One region of the Corynebacterium occultum genome, then DNA from elsewhere that is predicted to be linked to it. Evidence: riboswitches for the same ligand, from Rfam matches in the RefSeq annotation. Region 1 holds a riboswitch; each other region holds the start of a gene.
What was found. A riboswitch is a leader RNA that binds a small molecule or an ion and turns the genes downstream of it on or off. The one in region 1 is predicted to bind thiamine pyrophosphate.
Positions count from the first base shown of each region.

Region 2: another riboswitch for thiamine pyrophosphate. It lies ahead of COCCU_RS08870 (thiamine phosphate synthase); the one in region 1 lies ahead of COCCU_RS14635 (ECF transporter S component).
Region 3: another riboswitch for thiamine pyrophosphate. It lies ahead of COCCU_RS03120 (3-oxoacyl-ACP reductase); the one in region 1 lies ahead of COCCU_RS14635 (ECF transporter S component).
Region 4: another riboswitch for thiamine pyrophosphate. It lies ahead of thiM (hydroxyethylthiazole kinase); the one in region 1 lies ahead of COCCU_RS14635 (ECF transporter S component).

Region 1 is NZ_CP046455.1:1,080,027-1,084,233, forward strand. It holds gene COCCU_RS05115 (NAD-dependent epimerase/dehydratase family protein) at 1-1,382, opposite strand, end outside; TPP riboswitch at 1,659-1,768, shown strand; gene COCCU_RS14635 (ECF transporter S component) at 1,759-2,364, shown strand; gene COCCU_RS05120 (ABC transporter ATP-binding protein) at 2,361-3,725, shown strand; gene COCCU_RS05125 (energy-coupling factor transporter transmembrane component T family protein) at 3,722-4,207, shown strand, end outside.
Region 2 is NZ_CP046455.1:1,901,721-1,905,927, reverse strand. It holds gene thiO (glycine oxidase ThiO) at 16-1,194, opposite strand; gene COCCU_RS08870 (thiamine phosphate synthase) at 1,215-1,907, opposite strand; TPP riboswitch at 1,984-2,098, opposite strand; gene rplS (50S ribosomal protein L19) at 2,423-2,764, shown strand; gene lepB (signal peptidase I) at 2,982-3,845, shown strand; gene COCCU_RS08855 (ribonuclease HII) at 3,876-4,207, shown strand, end outside.
Region 3 is NZ_CP046455.1:657,504-661,710, reverse strand. It holds gene COCCU_RS03135 (MDR family MFS transporter) at 1-508, shown strand, start outside; gene COCCU_RS03130 (GntR family transcriptional regulator) at 505-1,173, opposite strand; gene COCCU_RS03125 (dihydrofolate reductase family protein) at 1,303-1,884, shown strand; TPP riboswitch at 1,924-2,021, shown strand; gene COCCU_RS03120 (3-oxoacyl-ACP reductase) at 2,095-2,874, shown strand; gene COCCU_RS03115 (LLM class flavin-dependent oxidoreductase) at 2,874-4,207, shown strand, end outside; gene COCCU_RS03110 (YdcF family protein) at 4,173-4,207, opposite strand, start outside.
Region 4 is NZ_CP046455.1:1,507,535-1,511,741, reverse strand. It holds gene COCCU_RS07070 (NAD(P)/FAD-dependent oxidoreductase) at 1-413, shown strand, start outside; gene COCCU_RS07065 (hypothetical protein) at 904-1,680, opposite strand; gene COCCU_RS07060 (cell wall metabolism sensor histidine kinase WalK) at 1,889-2,101, opposite strand; TPP riboswitch at 2,187-2,279, shown strand; gene thiM (hydroxyethylthiazole kinase) at 2,272-3,084, shown strand; gene COCCU_RS07050 (bifunctional hydroxymethylpyrimidine kinase/phosphomethylpyrimidine kinase) at 3,081-4,207, shown strand, end outside.

The DNA of each region.
Region 1 (4,207 bases):
GCGCTGCGCATCAGTTCGGTCTCCAGCAGCATGGTCATCGGAGAGCGGCTGATCGCACGGCCATTGCCCTTGAGCCGGCCGACACGTTCCGCCGCCCCCGCAACCACCTGCCGGTAGGGCAGTTGTTTGAGACCAAGGTCGTGGATGAGTTGTTTGAGGAAGGAGCGTTCCCACCGCAGTTCCTCCGCCACGGCGGAAAGTTGCGGGAAAACCGGGGTGTCCACGAAATCATCGGCCATCCGGGCCATCCGGGAGGTGCCGGCAGTGGCACCGCTGAGATGGTCGGAAAGGTAGAGCTCGAGGAGTTCGCGGTCAATGCGCTCCGGCACCTCGGGACGCTCCTGGGAGGTGACCTCCGCGGAGCGGGGTCGCAGCGGCACCGAGGGTGCACCCCGGCCGCTGATCAGGCCCTCGAAAAGTTCCTTGAGGGCTTCCGCGGCAGTGTGCCGGGGCTCCCACCCCAGCTCGGTACGTGCCCGGGTGTTGTCCATCAGCGGCACCTGCATGGCCATGTCGATCCAGCCCTCATCCGCGGCGAGCGCACCAGACTTGTGGGCTGCCTTCACGCTCCCCCGCACCAGTGCCGGGGGCAGTTCGACGAAGTGACCGTGGTCCACGATATCGGCCAGTTCCTGCGGGCCGAGGATGTCATCGGCACAGACATTGAAGGCCCCGGGGGCCCGCTTGACGACAGCCGCAGCATAGGCGCGGGCCACATCATCGGAGTGGACCGCCTGCACCTGGATACCCTTCGGCAGCGGCAGGGTGGGTAACTTTCCGGCCTTGAGCAACTGGACCGGAACCTTGGGCCCCAGGAAGTAGCGCTGGATTTCGGCGCCGGCATCCCCCTGGAAGATCAGGCCGGGGCGCAGGCGGGTGACGATGATCTCGGGATGCTGGGCACTGAATTCATCGAGCACCCGCTCCTGATCAGCCTTGTCACTGCTGTAATGCGAGGAGGTGATGCCGGTGGCCGGCCAGCTTTCATCGCGCAGACCATCCCGGGTTTCATCGGGTGCATAGGATCCCACCGAGCAGGCCACCACAAGATGAGGCACCCCGGCGGCGGCGACAGCTTCGGCGACATGCCGGGTGCCGGTGACATTGACCTGGTGCAGTAACTCCCGACGGTCATTGGGCTGGATCAGCCAGGCCAGGTGAATCACCGCATCCGCCCCCGCCAACGCCTGGCTCAGGTGGGTGACGGCTTCCTCAGCGCCCACATCCACGCTGACCCATTCACAGTCAACATAGGGTTCGGCGGTGGTGTCAGGCAATCGCCGGGCGATCCCGGTGATGGAGGTGACCTCGGGGGTGTTTTTCAGGGCGCGCAGTACTGCGGTGCCAGCGTTGCCGGTAGCTCCGATGACGACTATTCGCATGATGTTCTCCTCTTGGCAGACCAGGGTTTGCCAGCTGTTCGGGGGGAGATCAGGCTGGTCGATCTATGACCCCACTGTGCCAGTTTTCCTTCACCCATGAGATCGAGGACGACCATGCAATGTGACCGGCGACACTGAAGTTGCTGCTCAGGTGGGGTTCTGGGGCGGGGATATTTTCCGCCCCAACTGCCGCCACCGGGGTGTGGAACCGGGCGGAGCGGTCGGCAGGGCGAATGGCTTGGGGTGACACTGATGAACTACACTTGACGGGGAAAACTTGATAACCACGGGTGCCCGGTGAAAGTCCGGGCTGAGATGCCATATCACGGCGACCGTTGAACCTGATCCGGATAATGCCGGCGCTAGGGAGAACAGCATGACTAACACAGCCATAACGAAACGACCCACCTGGCGGGTCATCGACATCATCATCGCCGCCGTGCTCGGCGTGGCCTGCGGACTGATCTTCTGGATATGGAACTCCATCGGCTACGCCTGGTTCACCGCCTTCGATGCCCTGACCCCGGGCTTCGGTGGCCTGGCCTCCGGCGTGTGGCTGCTGGGCGGCGTAATCGGTGGCCTGGTCATCCGGAAACCCGGAGCCGCCATCTTCGTGGAACTGCTGGCCGCCATCGTCTCCGCCACCCTCGGCAACCAGTGGGGCATCACCACCCTCTACTCCGGCATCGCCCAGGGCCTGGGCGCCGAGCTCATCTTCGCCGCCTTCCTCTACCGCCGCTTCACCCTGCCGGTGGCCGCGCTGGCAGGTGTCGGAGCCGGCGTGGCCGCGGTGATCCTGGAACTGTTCACCAGCGGAAACCTCGCCATGTCCCTGAGCTTCAACCTCATCTACCTGGCCTGCACCGCACTCTCCGGACTGATCCTCGCCGGCATCCTCGGCTTCATCCTGGTCCGCTCACTGGCCGCCACCGGCGCACTGGACCGCTTCGCCGTCGGGCGGGAACTGCGACACCAGGTATGACCCGCAACCTCCTGGGCGGCGCCGCAGTGCGCGCCCACGACTTCGGCTGGCGGCACGCCTCACGCCGCGACCCGGCACTGCAGGGTGTGAACCTCGACATCGCGCCGGGCCAGCGTGTCCTGCTCACCGGCAATTCGGGTTCGGGTAAATCCACCCTGCTCAGCGCTCTCGGCGGGGTGCTCGGTGACTCCGAGGAAGGCGAGTCCCGGGGCACCCTGCTTATCGACGCCGCGGACACCCCCACCGTCGGCATGGTCCTCCAGGACCCGGACTCCCAGGTCATCGCCAGCCGGATCGGTGATGATGTGGCTTTCGGCTGTGAGAACCTGCGGGCGCCGCGGGAGGAGATCTGGCCCCGGGTGGAACGTGCCCTGGAGCTGGTGGGACTTGAGCTGCCCTTGAACCACCCCACCGCGCATCTTTCCGGTGGACAGAAACAACGCCTGGCACTGGCCGGGGTGATGGCCATGGGGGCCAACCTGATCCTGCTCGATGAGCCCACCGCAAACCTGGATCCCCAGGGGCAGCGGGAGGTCGTCGCTGCCGTGGAACAGGTGGTGGCCCAGACCGGTGCCACCCTCATCGTCATCGAACACCGCCATGAACTCTGGCTGCCGGTGGTGGACACCATCCTCCGGTTGTCCGATGGCCAGATTCAGGAAATCAGTGCCGCGGAGCTGCCCGGGGCTCCGCTGTTGGAGCCGGCCCGCCCGGAGCGCGCCCAGGCCCCGGCCTTGATTTCAGCCCATGATCTGCTAACCCAGTGGGGCCCACCACGTACGCTGCGGGTGCCCAGTGGCGCCTCCACGGTGATCACCGGGCCCAATGGGGCGGGAAAATCCACCCTCGCGCTGACCTTGGCCGGCCTGCTGCCACCCCGGCAGGGCCACCTCGAGCTGGCCGAGGAACTACGCCAGGGTTTGCGGACTCCACCGCATAAGTGGCGTTCGGCTGCCCTGGCGCAACGGATCGGGCTGGTTTTCCAGGACCCGGAGCACCAGTTTCTGGCTCGTACCGTCGCCGAAGAATTGGCGATCGGCCCGAAGGTGATGAAGTTGGGAGATGCCTCCGGGCGCAGTGCAGAGCTTCTGCACCGTCTACGCCTGAGTCACCTGGCCCAGGCCAATCCCTTCACCCTCTCCGGTGGGGAGAAGCGGCGACTCTCGGTGGCCACCGCCCTGGTGGCGGCACCGAAGCTGCTGGTTCTGGATGAGCCGACTTTCGGTCAGGATCCGGAGACTTTCCGGGAACTGGTGTCCCTGCTGCGTGAACTCAGCGATCAGGGCACCACGATCCTCTCGGTCACCCATGATCCGGCGTTCATCGCCACCCTGGGCGATCACCGTGTGGAGGTTTCATGAATCTGCTGCACGACATTAACCCGGTGACCCGGATCGCAGCGCTGATCCTGCTGGCCACCCCGCTGTTGCTCAGCGTGGACCTGGTCTCGGCGGCGGTGTCCCTGGGTTTCACTCTGCTGCTGGCGCCCCTGGCCGGGGTCAGCTGGACCACCCTGCTCAAACGTTCCTGGCCGATTCTGCTGGCGGCCCCGATTGCCGGCATCTCCATGGCTCTCTACGGCCGGCCCGAGGGGCAGGTATTCTTTGAGTTCGCTTTCGCCCAGGTCACCGAGAACTCCCTTCAGCTGGCTGCCGCCATCATGGTCCGGGTCCTCGCGGTGGGGCTGCCGGTGATGGTGCTGGCCGCCAAGGTTGATCCCACCGACCTGGGTGATGGTCTGGCTCAGGTGGCCCGACTGCCGGAGCGTTTCGTCATCGGTGCGGTGGCTGGCGCCCGCTTGACCTCACTCTTCCGCTCTGACTGGCATTCCCTGGCCCGGGCG
Region 2 (4,207 bases), 820 kb from region 1:
GTGTTGGGGATGTGTTCAAAAGGGAGGGGTTCCAGGGTGCTGCGCAGCCCCGGAGTGTGCAGCCGGTGCGCTGCCACCGACGTGCCGCCAAGGGTCGCAGGCGGTCAGATCCACCCCGGCTGGCAACTTCTTCCCCAGCAGGAGGTCCACCACTGCGTGGGCACCGAGGGCAGAGAGCAGGATGCCGTGCCGGAAATAACCGGTGGAGATGATCAGGTTCCTGCCCACCCTGCCGAGGTAGGGCAGATCATCCGGGGTGCCGGGCCTCGCCCCGACCCCGACCTCCAGCAGCTCGCATTCCTCCAGCCCGGGCAGCAGTCGGATCCCATCACGCAGCAGCTCATGCACCGCCCCGACGTTGGGTAGGGCACTGTCATTTTCCCGGCTGCTGGCACCCAGGGTGAGGGTGCCATCGGAGCGGGGGATCAGGTAGACGGGACGATCCTCAACAAAACCCCGGATCACCCGTTCGCTTAAGGGGCGTAGATATTCAGGTACCCGGAGGTTCATGATGTCGCCGTACACCGGTCGCAGCTGCAGGGGATTGTCTTGGGTATACCAGCCGCTGACCTGGGCGGCACCCAGCCCGTTGGCCAGGATCACCTGGGCGTCGCCGGTTTCGATGACCTGTGTTTCAGTGTGCACCGCGAGGCAGGGATCAGCTCCCTCCAGATGCCTGACCCGCTCCCTGATGATCTTCACCCCACGCTGCTTCAGCACATCCAGAAGTGCGGCCGCGAAGAGTCGGGGAGAGACCTGATGGTCATCGGGAATGCTCACTGCTCCGCTGATCCGGGGGGAAAGAGCTGGCTCCAGCCGGCGGGCCCGGGTAACGCTCAGCTCCACCGGGGACATCCCGTGGAGCCGTTGGTAGTCACCCAGCTCCTGCAGGTGCCTGGCGTCCGCTCGATCTGCTGCCACCACCAGGGTTCCCCGGGGCCGATAATCAATGGGTGATGCGCTGGCCCGGGAGACCCGCTCAATCAGGTCCGGATAGAGTGCCGCTGCCTGCAGCATCAGGGGAAAGAGTGCTTCCTGCCGGTACTGTACCTCGGCGATCGGGGCGAGCATGCCGCCGGCATAATGGGTGGCCCCGGAGGCCGGCTCCGGGTCAATCAGAGTGACCTGGAAACCCTGTTCGCTCAACTCGAAACAGGTCACCAGGCCAACCAGACCACCACCGATCACGATCATCCGCCCAGTCTGTCTCTCCCTCATTTCTGATCACTCCGCCCAGCCATAAAACCCGCGAGGACCTCTGCTGCCACCACGTCAGGGGCCGCTGCCTCCATGAAACCCCGAGAGATCGCCACCCCGGCAATTCCGGTGACAGCCAACTCAGGCACATCCGCCGGTGTGACATCCCCGATCGCGACCACCGGCACCGGAGATTCCGCCACCAGTGGGGGATAACCCGCAATGCCGAGCGGGGGACGGCCGGAGTCCTTGGTCGGGGTGGGGCGGAAGGGGCCGGCCCCGATGTAGTCCACCACATCCGCCACCCGGTGAACCGCCTGTACCAGTTCCAGGGTTCCGGTGGTCAGGCCGATGATCGCTGCCGGGCCGAGCAGTTCCCGGGCATCCCGGACCGGCAGATCCTGCTGGCCGAGGTGGACCCCGTGGATCGGCACTCCGCGCCGCATGAGTGCTGCCGTGACATCCACCCGGTCGTCGATAAGCACGTGGGTACCGGAACCGAGGGAGGCCACGGCATAGGCGATTTCCTCAGCCAGTCGGCCGAGTTCCCGGGCGGTGATCGGTTTGGAGCGAACTTGGATCACTCCGGCCCCGCCCGCCGCCGCTGCCCGTGCCACTTCAACGGTGCGGCGGTGATCTGCTGTGCCGGTGACGACATAGCAGCGTAGATCAAGTGTTTTCTCAGAGCCGTGCACGGGCAAGGAAATCATCCTCCAGGAAGCCGGTAAAAGGTCCTGCCTGGTGTGCTCCGCAGGTTCGCGGGAACTGAGGGGTGATCCGGGCATCTGCGCCATGATCCTCGCTTCCTCCGCTGGTGCTAACCAGACAGGTTCAACGGTCCCGCGCGGGGGTGGTGCAGCGCGATCTCAGCCCGATACCTCGGGCACCCGTGGGGGTCGAGGCACAGTGTAGAACAACCCGCTCAAGACTGGCCACGGGAAAGTGGGGAAGTGGGGGTGGGGGCGCTGTGAAAAAGTTCGGGGACCATGGTGTGCTGCCACCCACATTCAGACATTTCGCCCCGTCGATGATCCGTTGTCCTGAACCTGGGGCGGCGGATTTTGGTCTGACTGGAAAAACATGGCACAATATCGAGGTTGACTGTGCGTGCCCGTTCGGGGACCTCAGCTGCATACCTGTTTCGGATATGAACCGGCCGAGCGCCCCAGCAGGGGAAGTGCCGCCAGGCTCCTCTTTCCAGTGCAACCATAAGGATTGTTTAAATATGAACCTCATCGACAAGATTGATGCAGCACAGCTGCGCGACGACGTCCCGGCTTTCCGCCCCGGCGATACCCTTGACGTCCACGTCAAGGTCATCGAGGGCAGCAACACCCGTACCCAGCTGTTCAAGGGTGTTTGCATCCGTCGCCAGGGTGGCGGCATCCGCGAGACCTTCACCGTCCGTAAGGTTTCCTTCGGTATCGGTGTCGAGCGTACCTTCCCGGTTCACTCCCCGAACATCGAAAAGATCGAGATCATCCGCCGCGGCGATGTCCGTCGTGCGAAGCTGTACTACCTGCGCGAACTGCGCGGCAAGGCAGCGAAGATCAAGGAGAAGCGCTGATTTCACACCTCTTCCGGAGGTTTGTCTGAAGCTTTGACCTGGACCACCCCGGGCAGCGAATTTTCTCGCTGCCCGGGGTGGTTTTTCCGGTCCGCCAGGCCTGCTCCGGTATATCCCCCCGGTTCAGGCCGTGCTTTGCGACGCCCACCCCTCCCCGGATCGACGCGGGCCATGTTGCGGCGGGTAGGGGAAAGGGTGCCTGCTAGAGTTGTCAGGCGTGACTGATTCATCCCGCCCGAACCCAGCCGGCCAACCCGGTGGCCTGAACGCTGACCAGAATAGGGGCGCGGTGCCCGAAAACCATCGGGACGAGGATAGCCCGGCACTTTCCGCGGACTCTGCGAAAGCGGAGGAAACCGGGGCGGAAGAGGAGCCGGAAAAGAAAGGCACCCCCTGGTACATCGAGGTGCCGGTGGTCATTGTCCTGACCCTGCTGCTCATTTTTGTCTTCCAGACTTTTGTGGGCCGGATGTACCTGATCCCCTCTGCCTCCATGGAACCCACCCTTCACGGTTGTGAGGGCTGCACCGGTGACCGTATTTTCGTGGACAAGATCTCCTACGCCCTCTCCGATCCGGAGCCCGGTGATGTCGTGGTCTACGAAGGCACCGAATCCTGGAACACCGCCTATATTTCCCCACGCTCGGAGAACTCCGTGATCCGGGGTCTGCAGAACTTTGGTTCCTACGTGGGGCTCGTCGCCCCAGATGAGAACAACCTGGTCAAGCGCATTGTCGCCACCGGTGGCCAGACGGTGTCCTGCCAGGCAGGAGATCCCGGGATCATGGTTGACGGGGCCCAGGTTGATGATTCCTACACCCTCCAGCCGGCCCAGTTCGCGGTGGACCCGAACACCGGTTCTGAGGAGTGCGGGGGTAACTACTTCGGTCCGCTCACGGTGCCTGAGAACCACTACTTCATGATGGGCGATAACCGCACCAACTCCATGGACTCGCGCTACCACATCGGCGACCAGTATCAGGGCACCATTCCGGAGGAAAATATCCGCGGCAAGGTTCAGTCCATCATCTTCCCGCTGGGCCGTATCGGCGGGGTGGATGACCCGGACATCCAGGACTGACCCCTCCCAGGAACAGGTTTCTTGATCCCCATGGTGCGGGTGCGTCGACTCAAACAGCTGCGGACCTATGAGGTTGCGCTCTCCCGGCAGGGACTGGGCCCGGTCGCCGGGGTGGACGAGGCTGGCCGTGGGGCCTGTTGCGGTCCCATCACCATTGCGGCCTGCATCCTCCCGGACAGGCCAATCCCGGAACTGGATCGCTTGACTGACTCCAAACAGCTCAGTGCGAAGTTAAGGCAGGAACTCATGCCGATCATCAAGAACAAGGCCCTGGCCTGGTCGGTGATCTCCATTTCCGCGTGGGAGGTTGATTCCCGGGGCATCCAGCACGCCAATATCTCCGGGATGCGGCGTGCGGTGGC
Region 3 (4,207 bases), 420 kb from region 1:
GGTGGTCATGCCGGGTGGTCTGATGCAGGGTCTGATCGCGCCTTTCATCGGGCGTTTCTATGACAAGGTGGGCCCCCGCCCCCTGCTGATCCCCGGCGCCGTCATCCTCGCCGCAGCAGCCTGGTCACTGACCCTGCTGGGTAGTTCCACCCCGATCTGGCTGGTGGTTGTCCTCCATGTGGGCTTCTCCCTCGGCATGTGCCTGATGATGACTCCCCTGATGACCACCGCCCTGGGTTCCCTGCCCAAGCAGCTCTACGGTCATGGTTCCGCCATCCTCAACACCCTCCAGCAGCTGGCGGGTGCCGCCGGTACCGCCATCATGATCGCGGCCCTGTCCTTCGGCACCCTGCTGGCCAGCGACTCGGGTCTCTCCCAGACCGCGGCCGTGGCCTCCGGTGCGCGGGTGGCCTTCATCGCCGGTGCCATCATCGCGGTGCTGGCCCTGGTTGCCTCCCTCTTCGTCACCCGGGTCCGGGAGGAACCGAGCTCCGCACCCGCCCCTTAATGCAAGGTGCGGGGAGCTCCCTCCACATGGGCACGGAGGGTCTCCCGAATCTCCGCCCGATCCCCACGGCGGATGCACTCCACCAATAACTCATGGTGAGTGCAGAGGAGCGCATCATCATGACGGTGGTGTTGGGTGGCTGCGAGAACAAGAGTCATCTCCGCTTCCATCACCGGCCAGAACTTCATCATGAAGGAGTTGCCGGAGGTCTCCCAGACCCCACGGTGGAAAGCCATGTGCGCCTCATGACGCCCCAGGGAGTCGGGGTCACGCATCTGCTCGAGGTAGGTGGCCAGGGTTGCGTCAAGCACCGCCATCCGCTTCCCCGTCGCGTCAGCCAGGATGGCATCGATGGCGGCCATGTCATTGACCAGGCGCACCGCAGCCAGCTCCCGCACCCGCTCCGCACTGACCTCACTGACGCGGTAACCCCGGTAGGCCTCCTGCACCAGGTAGCCATGTCGGGCGAGCTGGTTCAATGCCTCCCGCACCGTCGGGCGACTCGTGCCGAGCCGCCGGGTCACATCCGCCTCGATGATCCGCTCCCCCAGGGAAATTTCCCCCAGCACGATCCGACGTTTCAGATCATCAATGATGCTCTGCCGCCGCTGTGTGTTAGCGGACGCCACCACCTGGGTACCGCCGGCTGGTTCCTTGCCTGCCATACGAAGGTTCCTTCTTCCCTGCTTTCGGAATGCCTGCCCATTCTCCCACAATGCAGCCCCGGAAAAGCCCGATTCTCCTGCTCTTTTGGCCCCCTATCGCTGTCGAGGGAATAGCCATAGAATTTTGTTATGGCGATCATCTACAACACCGCGACCACGCTCAACGGTTTCCTCGCCGATGAGCACAACTCCCTGCAATGGCTTTTCGACGTCCCCGGCAGTGAGGAAGCCGAGCAAGAGATGGACACCTTCCTCGCCGGGGTTTCCGCCCTGGTGATGGGATCCACCACCTATGAGTGGATCCGCCAGGAAATGGACCTGCTCAACCACCCCGAAAAATGGCGTGACACCTACGGCGACCGACCCACCTGGGTGTTCTCCTCCCGGGAACGTGAAATCCCCGAAGGCCTGAACATCCAGGTGATCAACAGTCCCGTGGTCGACGCCCTGGACCAGCTCCGCGCCTCAGCCGCCGAATACAACCCGGAGGGTGATATCTGGATCATGGGCGGCGGCGAACTGGCCGGCCAGTTCCTCGACGCCGGGGCCCTGGACCGCATCACCTTCACCATGGCCCCGGTATTCCTGCCCTCCGGGGCTCCCCTGCTACCCCGCCGTGTGGAAAGCCTGCGCCTGAATCTGGCCGAAATGAAACAGTCCGGGCGCTTCATGGAATTCACCTTCGACATCAACCAACCCCCTGAAGGGTGATTTCCTTAACGAACACAACAACCTGAATGCTATGGTCGCGACAGTGACACGGGGTGCCTTCCCGAGGATGGCTGAGAACACACCCGTTGAACCTGATCCAGTTAGCACTGGCGAAGGGACTGTCCGCGCTGCCGCATATCCATACCCTCCCCTGGATCTGTGTGCCTTCTCGGTGGACTCCCCCCTCGCCACCAGCAGAAAGGCAGCACAATGAGCAACGCTCTCCACACCCCCATCTCCGAGCAGGTCGTCCTGGTGACCGGTGGCGCCCGCGGCCTGGGTCGCCGCATCAGCGAGGCATTCCTCAAGGAGGGTGCCCGTGTCATCATCAACTATCACGGTAGTAAGACAGCCGCCGAGGAGCTCGCCGCCGCACACCCCGGCCGTGCCCTCGCCCGCCAGGCTGATGTCAGGGACCGTGCGGCCGTTGATGCCCTGATCGCCCAGGCCTCCCAGGAGTTCGGCGCCCCACTGACCACCGTGGTCAACAACGCCCTGGTGGACTTCTCCTTCGACGGTGACGCCCGCCCCAAGGCCGAGGACATCAGCTTCCGGTGCTTCTCCGAACAATTCGAGGGGGCGGTTGGCGGTGCCCTCAACACGGTGCAGGCCGCCCTGGATGATTTCGGGAAAGCCGGTTTCGGCCGCGTCATCAACATCGGCACCAATCTCTTCCAGAACCCGGTGGTCCCCTACCACGACTACAACGCCGCCAAGGCCGCCCTGCTTTCCCTCACCCGCTCCCTGGCCAAGGACCTGGGTCCGCGCAAGGTCACCGTCAACATGGTCAGCGGTGGCCTGCTCCGCACCACCGACGCCAGCGCCGCCACCCCGGAACCCGTCTTCGACGCCATCGCCGCCGGAACCCCGCTCGGCTCGGCCACCACCCCCGAAGAGCTTGCCGACGCCGTGCTCTTCTTCGCTTCCCCCTGGTCCCGTGCCATCACCGGCCAGAACCTGATCGTCGACGGCGGACTGGTCATGAACTGATGGGCACCCCGGAAAAGAAACAGATCCACCTCAACCTCTTCGCCTTCGCCACCGGACATCACACCGCCGCCTGGCGGGCCCCTGACTCGGTCATCGAAAAACTCGGTGACATCTCCTATTGGGAGGAACTCGCCCAGACCGCGGAACGTGGCCTGCTGGACGCGGTATTCCTCGCCGATGGCCAATCCGCCGGGCTCGGGGGCATAGCCAACGGGCCGGGCTGGTTCCTCGAACCCATCACCACCCTGACCGCCATGGCCCGGGCCACCACAAAGATCGGGCTGGTCAGCACCATCTCCAGCACCTTCTGGCAACCCTTCCACGCCGCCCGCCTCCTGGGCAGCCTGGACCACATCTCCGGCGGACGGGCCGGCATCAACGTGGTCACCTCCATGACCGATGAGGAAGCCCGCAACCACGGGATGGAGCACCTCCCGGCACACCCGGAACGCTACGCCCGAGCCGCGGAATTCATCGAGGTCATCCAGAAACTCTGGGACTCCTGGCCGCGAGATGCGATCCACGCGGATCGTGCCGGGATCTACACAGACCCCGCCCAGCTGCAGGCCATCGACCACGAGGGGGAGTTCTTCGGGGTGGCTGGCCCATTGAATCTGCCGCAGTCACCCCAGGGCCGACCGGTGCTCTTCCAGGCCGGGGCCTCGGAACCCGGAAGGGATCTGGCAGCCCGGCATGCAGAGGGCATCTACGCCGTGGCCTGGGACCTGACGATGGCCCGGGAGTACCGTGCGGATATCCACCGCAGGGCCGCTGCGCTGGGACGGGACCCGGATCGGATCACGGTGATGCCCGGCCTGGTCACCTATGTCGCGGAGACTGAAGCAGCCGCCAGGCAGAAGCAGCGAGAGCTCAATGAGCTGCTCCCCGTGGGGGATTCCCTGCATCAACTGGCCTTCTTCATCGGTCAGGACACCTCCGGGTGGGAACTGGATGAGGCGGTGCCGGAACTTCCCCTGCTTGAGGAGTTCAGGGGCCCGAAGGGGCGTTATGCCACGGTGCTGCGCATCATCGAAACCACCCGCCCCACGGTCCGGGAGCTGCTGGGATACCTTGCTGCCGGTGGTGGGCACGCCACTTTCATCGGCACCCCGGAGCAGGTGGCTGATGAGATCGAGCGTTGGGTGGATGGCGGCGGGGCCGATGGATTCAACCTGATGCCACCTGCCCTGCCCAGCGGGATCGAGGACTTCGTGGACCTGGTGGTCCCGGTGCTGCAGGAACGCCGACGTTTCCGCACCTCCTATGAGGGCGACACACTCAGGTCCCACCTCGGGGCTTTAACCCAGAAGTCTGCGCCACCCCACCCGCAGCA
Region 4 (4,207 bases), 430 kb from region 1:
CCGCCATCCAGGGTGGCGAATACGTCGCCGAGCTCATCGCCGAGGAGGTTGAGGGCCGCAGCATCGAGGAGCGCGAGGACTTCGACTACTTCGACAAGGGCTCCATGGCCACCGTCTCCCGCTTCTCCGCCGTGGTGAAGATGGGCAATGTCGAGGTCACCGGTTTCATCGGCTGGATCCTCTGGCTCGGTGTCCACGTGATGTTCCTGGTCGGTTTCCGTAACCGCCTGATCTCAGCCCTCAACTGGGGTCTCAACGCGCTCTCCCCGAAGCGCTACAACCTGGCCACCACCCGCGAGCAGCTGTTGGCCCGCACCGCACTGGCCCGGGTGGCAGAGGTCGACCAGATCGCCGCGGATGCCCCGATCGACATCGCCCGCCAGCTCAAGGCCAAGGTCGCCAAAAAGAAGTAGTCACCCCACTTCCACGGGTCTTGCAAAGCCGCGCCTCCCCCCCATCCCCGGGATGATCCGGAAAAGGGCAGGTGCGGTTTTTCTGTGCCCGTTTCGGGAAATATGATGGCCGCCCTTTCAGACCCCCCATCCCCCTGGGTCATCGGTACCGTCGGGTGCCGGAGAGCATCGACGGTTCCGCGGGATGGGGCCCGAGGGAGCACTCCGACCCGCCGAGCATCACCGCAGGTGGATCCCACCCACTGAGCTGCTGTTCCTCCAGCACGAGAGATGAGGCGCGTCGTGAGGTCGCCCGCTGGATTGAGACCTCCTACAACCGGCGGCGCCGACATTCCTCGATCGAACATCGACAAAACATGGCTGGTTTCTGGGTTGAAAAAGCTTGGGTTCAAACAGATCCCCATAATGAACCCCTTGATCTTGTCTATATTTTTTAGAGTCCGCAGACGGCTGCGTCAGCGTCCAGATAGAGGCCGTTGTTGTCACAGCATCATGCTGGTTTCAAGGCGTCCACCGAGCTGGGGACACCGGCGGTGGGGATCCCGAGGATAAGGATCCAGGTCAGAGCAATGGGAACGAAATAATGCTTCACAAATTTAGACAGGCCCGTGAGAGTCCAACCGATGCCGGTGACCAATGCGAAGGTGCCGAACAGAAGCAGTGCGGATTTCCCGCTCGCGGGGATCACCTGCTGCCACACCGCGATCAGGTAGGTGATCACTGCGGTAAATGCCCCGATCAGGGCAATTGCGGCCTGCTTCCGCCGGAAGGACCATGCCCCGAGCTGTAATAAAATGATCGCGGACACCATCCCTGTGATGGCGATGGGCAGTGCATAGAAGAAAACACCGGTTCCCATGGCGTCACCGGGAGCGTGCACCAGGATGTCGCGTACCGGCAGGTTGAGCGTTTCGGGAAGGAACTGCGAGAGGTAGTTCGCTCTCATGGTGTTCGCCGCAGAGGCCACGAAGGTTTCCGGGTTCTCCCCCGCGGGAACTGCCGCAGCAATCTCATTAGCGATGACCGCTTCCCGAGAGCTGCCTGCGGCGAGCGGTTGAACCTCGAACCCGCCTGCCTGCGCCTCATCAAGCTGGCTCTGAAGTCGCTCGGCCGCGAGTAAATCGCCTTCTATCCGGATGGCCATTCCCTGCGGTGCGGGGTTGGCAAGAGTCGCCACGAACAAGAGGGACATGGCGGTCGCGAGAAAAAATGGAAACCAGATCACTGAGATGACCTGACGCAGAGACAGGGTTGGGGTGGGATGCATCGAAGTCCTCAAGATTGAAAAAGGAAATATAACCTATCAATTCTCCCTATATTGAATGATCCCGCCAATTAAGGGGGGTAGGCGGTTTTCCCGGGAGACGGTGGCTGCGGGAGTGAAGATGAGCGGTGCTCCTGATGGTGTGAACAGGAGATAACAGGCCCATGGGGCATGCAGCAAGGCTGGTTGTCCTCATCGGGGTGCTTCGTGATCACTGGCTCAGTTCTATCCGGGAGCAGGGAAGAGTGATGATGAAGACCGGCCTGGCGCCGGCCCCCGGTGAGGTGGCGGTGAGTGCTCCACCGTGGTTGCGGTTTCGAGCGGAATCCCCGCGGTAGAACCGCTCGAAGACATGCCTGGGTTTCACAGTCGCCAGGACGTCCCTGGTATCGACGGCCTGGCGTGCCCAGGTCGACAAGATCAAGAACCGTTAGCATCCCCGCGGATCAACGATCCGGGACCTCACAGCCCCCTGCCGCAACCTGAATTAGGGCTCTGCTAGTTTGGGGGCAAGAGACACGGGGTGCCGGAAGAGGGCTGAGAGTAAACCCGTTGAACCTGCTCTAGGTCGTACTAGCGAAGGGATGTCCCCACGTGGCATATCCATATTTTCAGGCCGTGGAGCTGCTGCGGCAGCACACTCCCCTGGTCCAGTGCCTGACCAATTCCGTGGTCATGCAGTTCACCGCCAATGTCCTTCTCGCCGCCGGGGCCTCACCCGCGATGTGCGACACCCCGGAGGAATCGGCTGACTTCGCCGCGGTGGCCAATGGTGTGCTCATCAATGCCGGCACCCCCAGCTCCGAGCAGTACCGTGGCATGGCCGAAGCCATCCGGGGTGCGACTGCCGCCGGCACCCCCTGGGTGCTGGACCCGGTGGCGGTGGGTGGGTTGAAGATGCGCACCGACTTCGCCCGCGGGGTCGTCGATAAGCGACCCACCGCGATCCGCGGTAATGCCTCCGAGGTCACCGCCCTGGCCGGGCTGGGTGCCGGAGGGCGTGGGGTGGATGCCACCGATTCGGTGGACTCCGCCCTTGAGGCCGCCCGCCGGTTGGCTTCACGTACCGGCGGGGTGGTTGCGGTATCCGGGCCGGAGGATCTGATTGTCTCCCCTGATCGGGTGACCAGGCTGCATTCCGGGGACCCGATGCTGCAGCTGGTGATCGGCACCGGCTGTTCCCTGGGAGCATTGACCGCCGCTTACCTGGGGGCCTGCCGGGGCAGCGGTCTCTCGCTTCACGACGCCGTGCTCGCTGCCCACGCCCACATGGGTGTCGCCGGCCAAATCGCCGCCGACCGCAGCCAGGGCCCGGGTACTTTCGCGGTGGCTCTGATCGACGCCCTCCACGGGGTCGATGTCGAGGACATCCGGACACTCAGCACCATTCAGGAGGATCTGGGATGATCGACTACTCTCTCTACCTGGTCACCGACCCGCAGCTGGGTGGTGGCCCGGGCAAAGTCGCCGACATCGTCGAACGTGCCATTGCCGGTGGGGTCAGCGTGGTACAGCTGCGGGATAAGGAAGCTACTGCCGCTGAGTTCCTGGAGCGTGCCCTGGAACTGAAGGCCGTGACCGACGCCCAGGGGGTTCCGCTCTTTGTCAATGACCGCGTGGAGGTTGCCGTGGAACTGGGGCTGCATCTCCACATCGGGCAGGGTGACATGTCTTATCCCGAGGCCCGTCGACTGCTGCCGGAACCGCTGAAACTTGGGTTGACCATTGAAAACGGTCAGCAATTGGAGGAGTGCATCCGGCAGTGCCGGGAGCAGGGGGTACGACTGCCGGACGTGGTTGGTCTCGGCCCGGTACTTGATACCCCCACCAAGCCGAATGCCCCGGCTGCAGTCGGGGTGGAAGGTGTGGCTGAGCTGGCCCCGATCGCAGCCGCTCAGGGCATGGCATCGGTGGCCATCGGTGGCGTGGGAGCGCATAATGCCATCGAGCTGGCGGCCACCGCCACCGACGGGCTCTGTGTTGTCTCTGCCGTGATGGCCGTCGAAAACCCCCGTGCTGCGGCCGCAGAGCTGCGCGCCACCTGGGAAAAGCACCATCAGCGCCCCGCACCTTCCTGCCCGAGGGTGCTCTCCATCGCCGGCACCGACCCCTCCGGTGGGGCCGGCCTGCAGGCAGACCTGAAATCCTTCACCGCGGCTGGCGGTTACGGCATGGCGGTGGTCACCTCCCTGGTCGCCCAGAACACCCGCGGGGTGCGCAGCATCCACACCCCGCCCCTGGATTTTTTGGAAGAGCAACTGGCCGCTGTCTTCGAGGACGTTGAGGTTGACGCGATCAAGATCGGCATGCTGGGTTCCGCCGACATCACCGCGGTGGTCAGTCGCTGGCTGGAGGAACAGCCCCATGGGCCTGTGGTCCTGGACCCGGTGATGATCGCCACCAGCGGTGACCGCCTGCTGGATGCCGATGCTGAATCCGCGATCCGGGAATTGGCCGCCAAGGTGGACGTGGTCACCCCGAACTTGCCCGAGCTGGCCGTGCTCTGTGAGCAGCCCGAGGCCGAGGATCT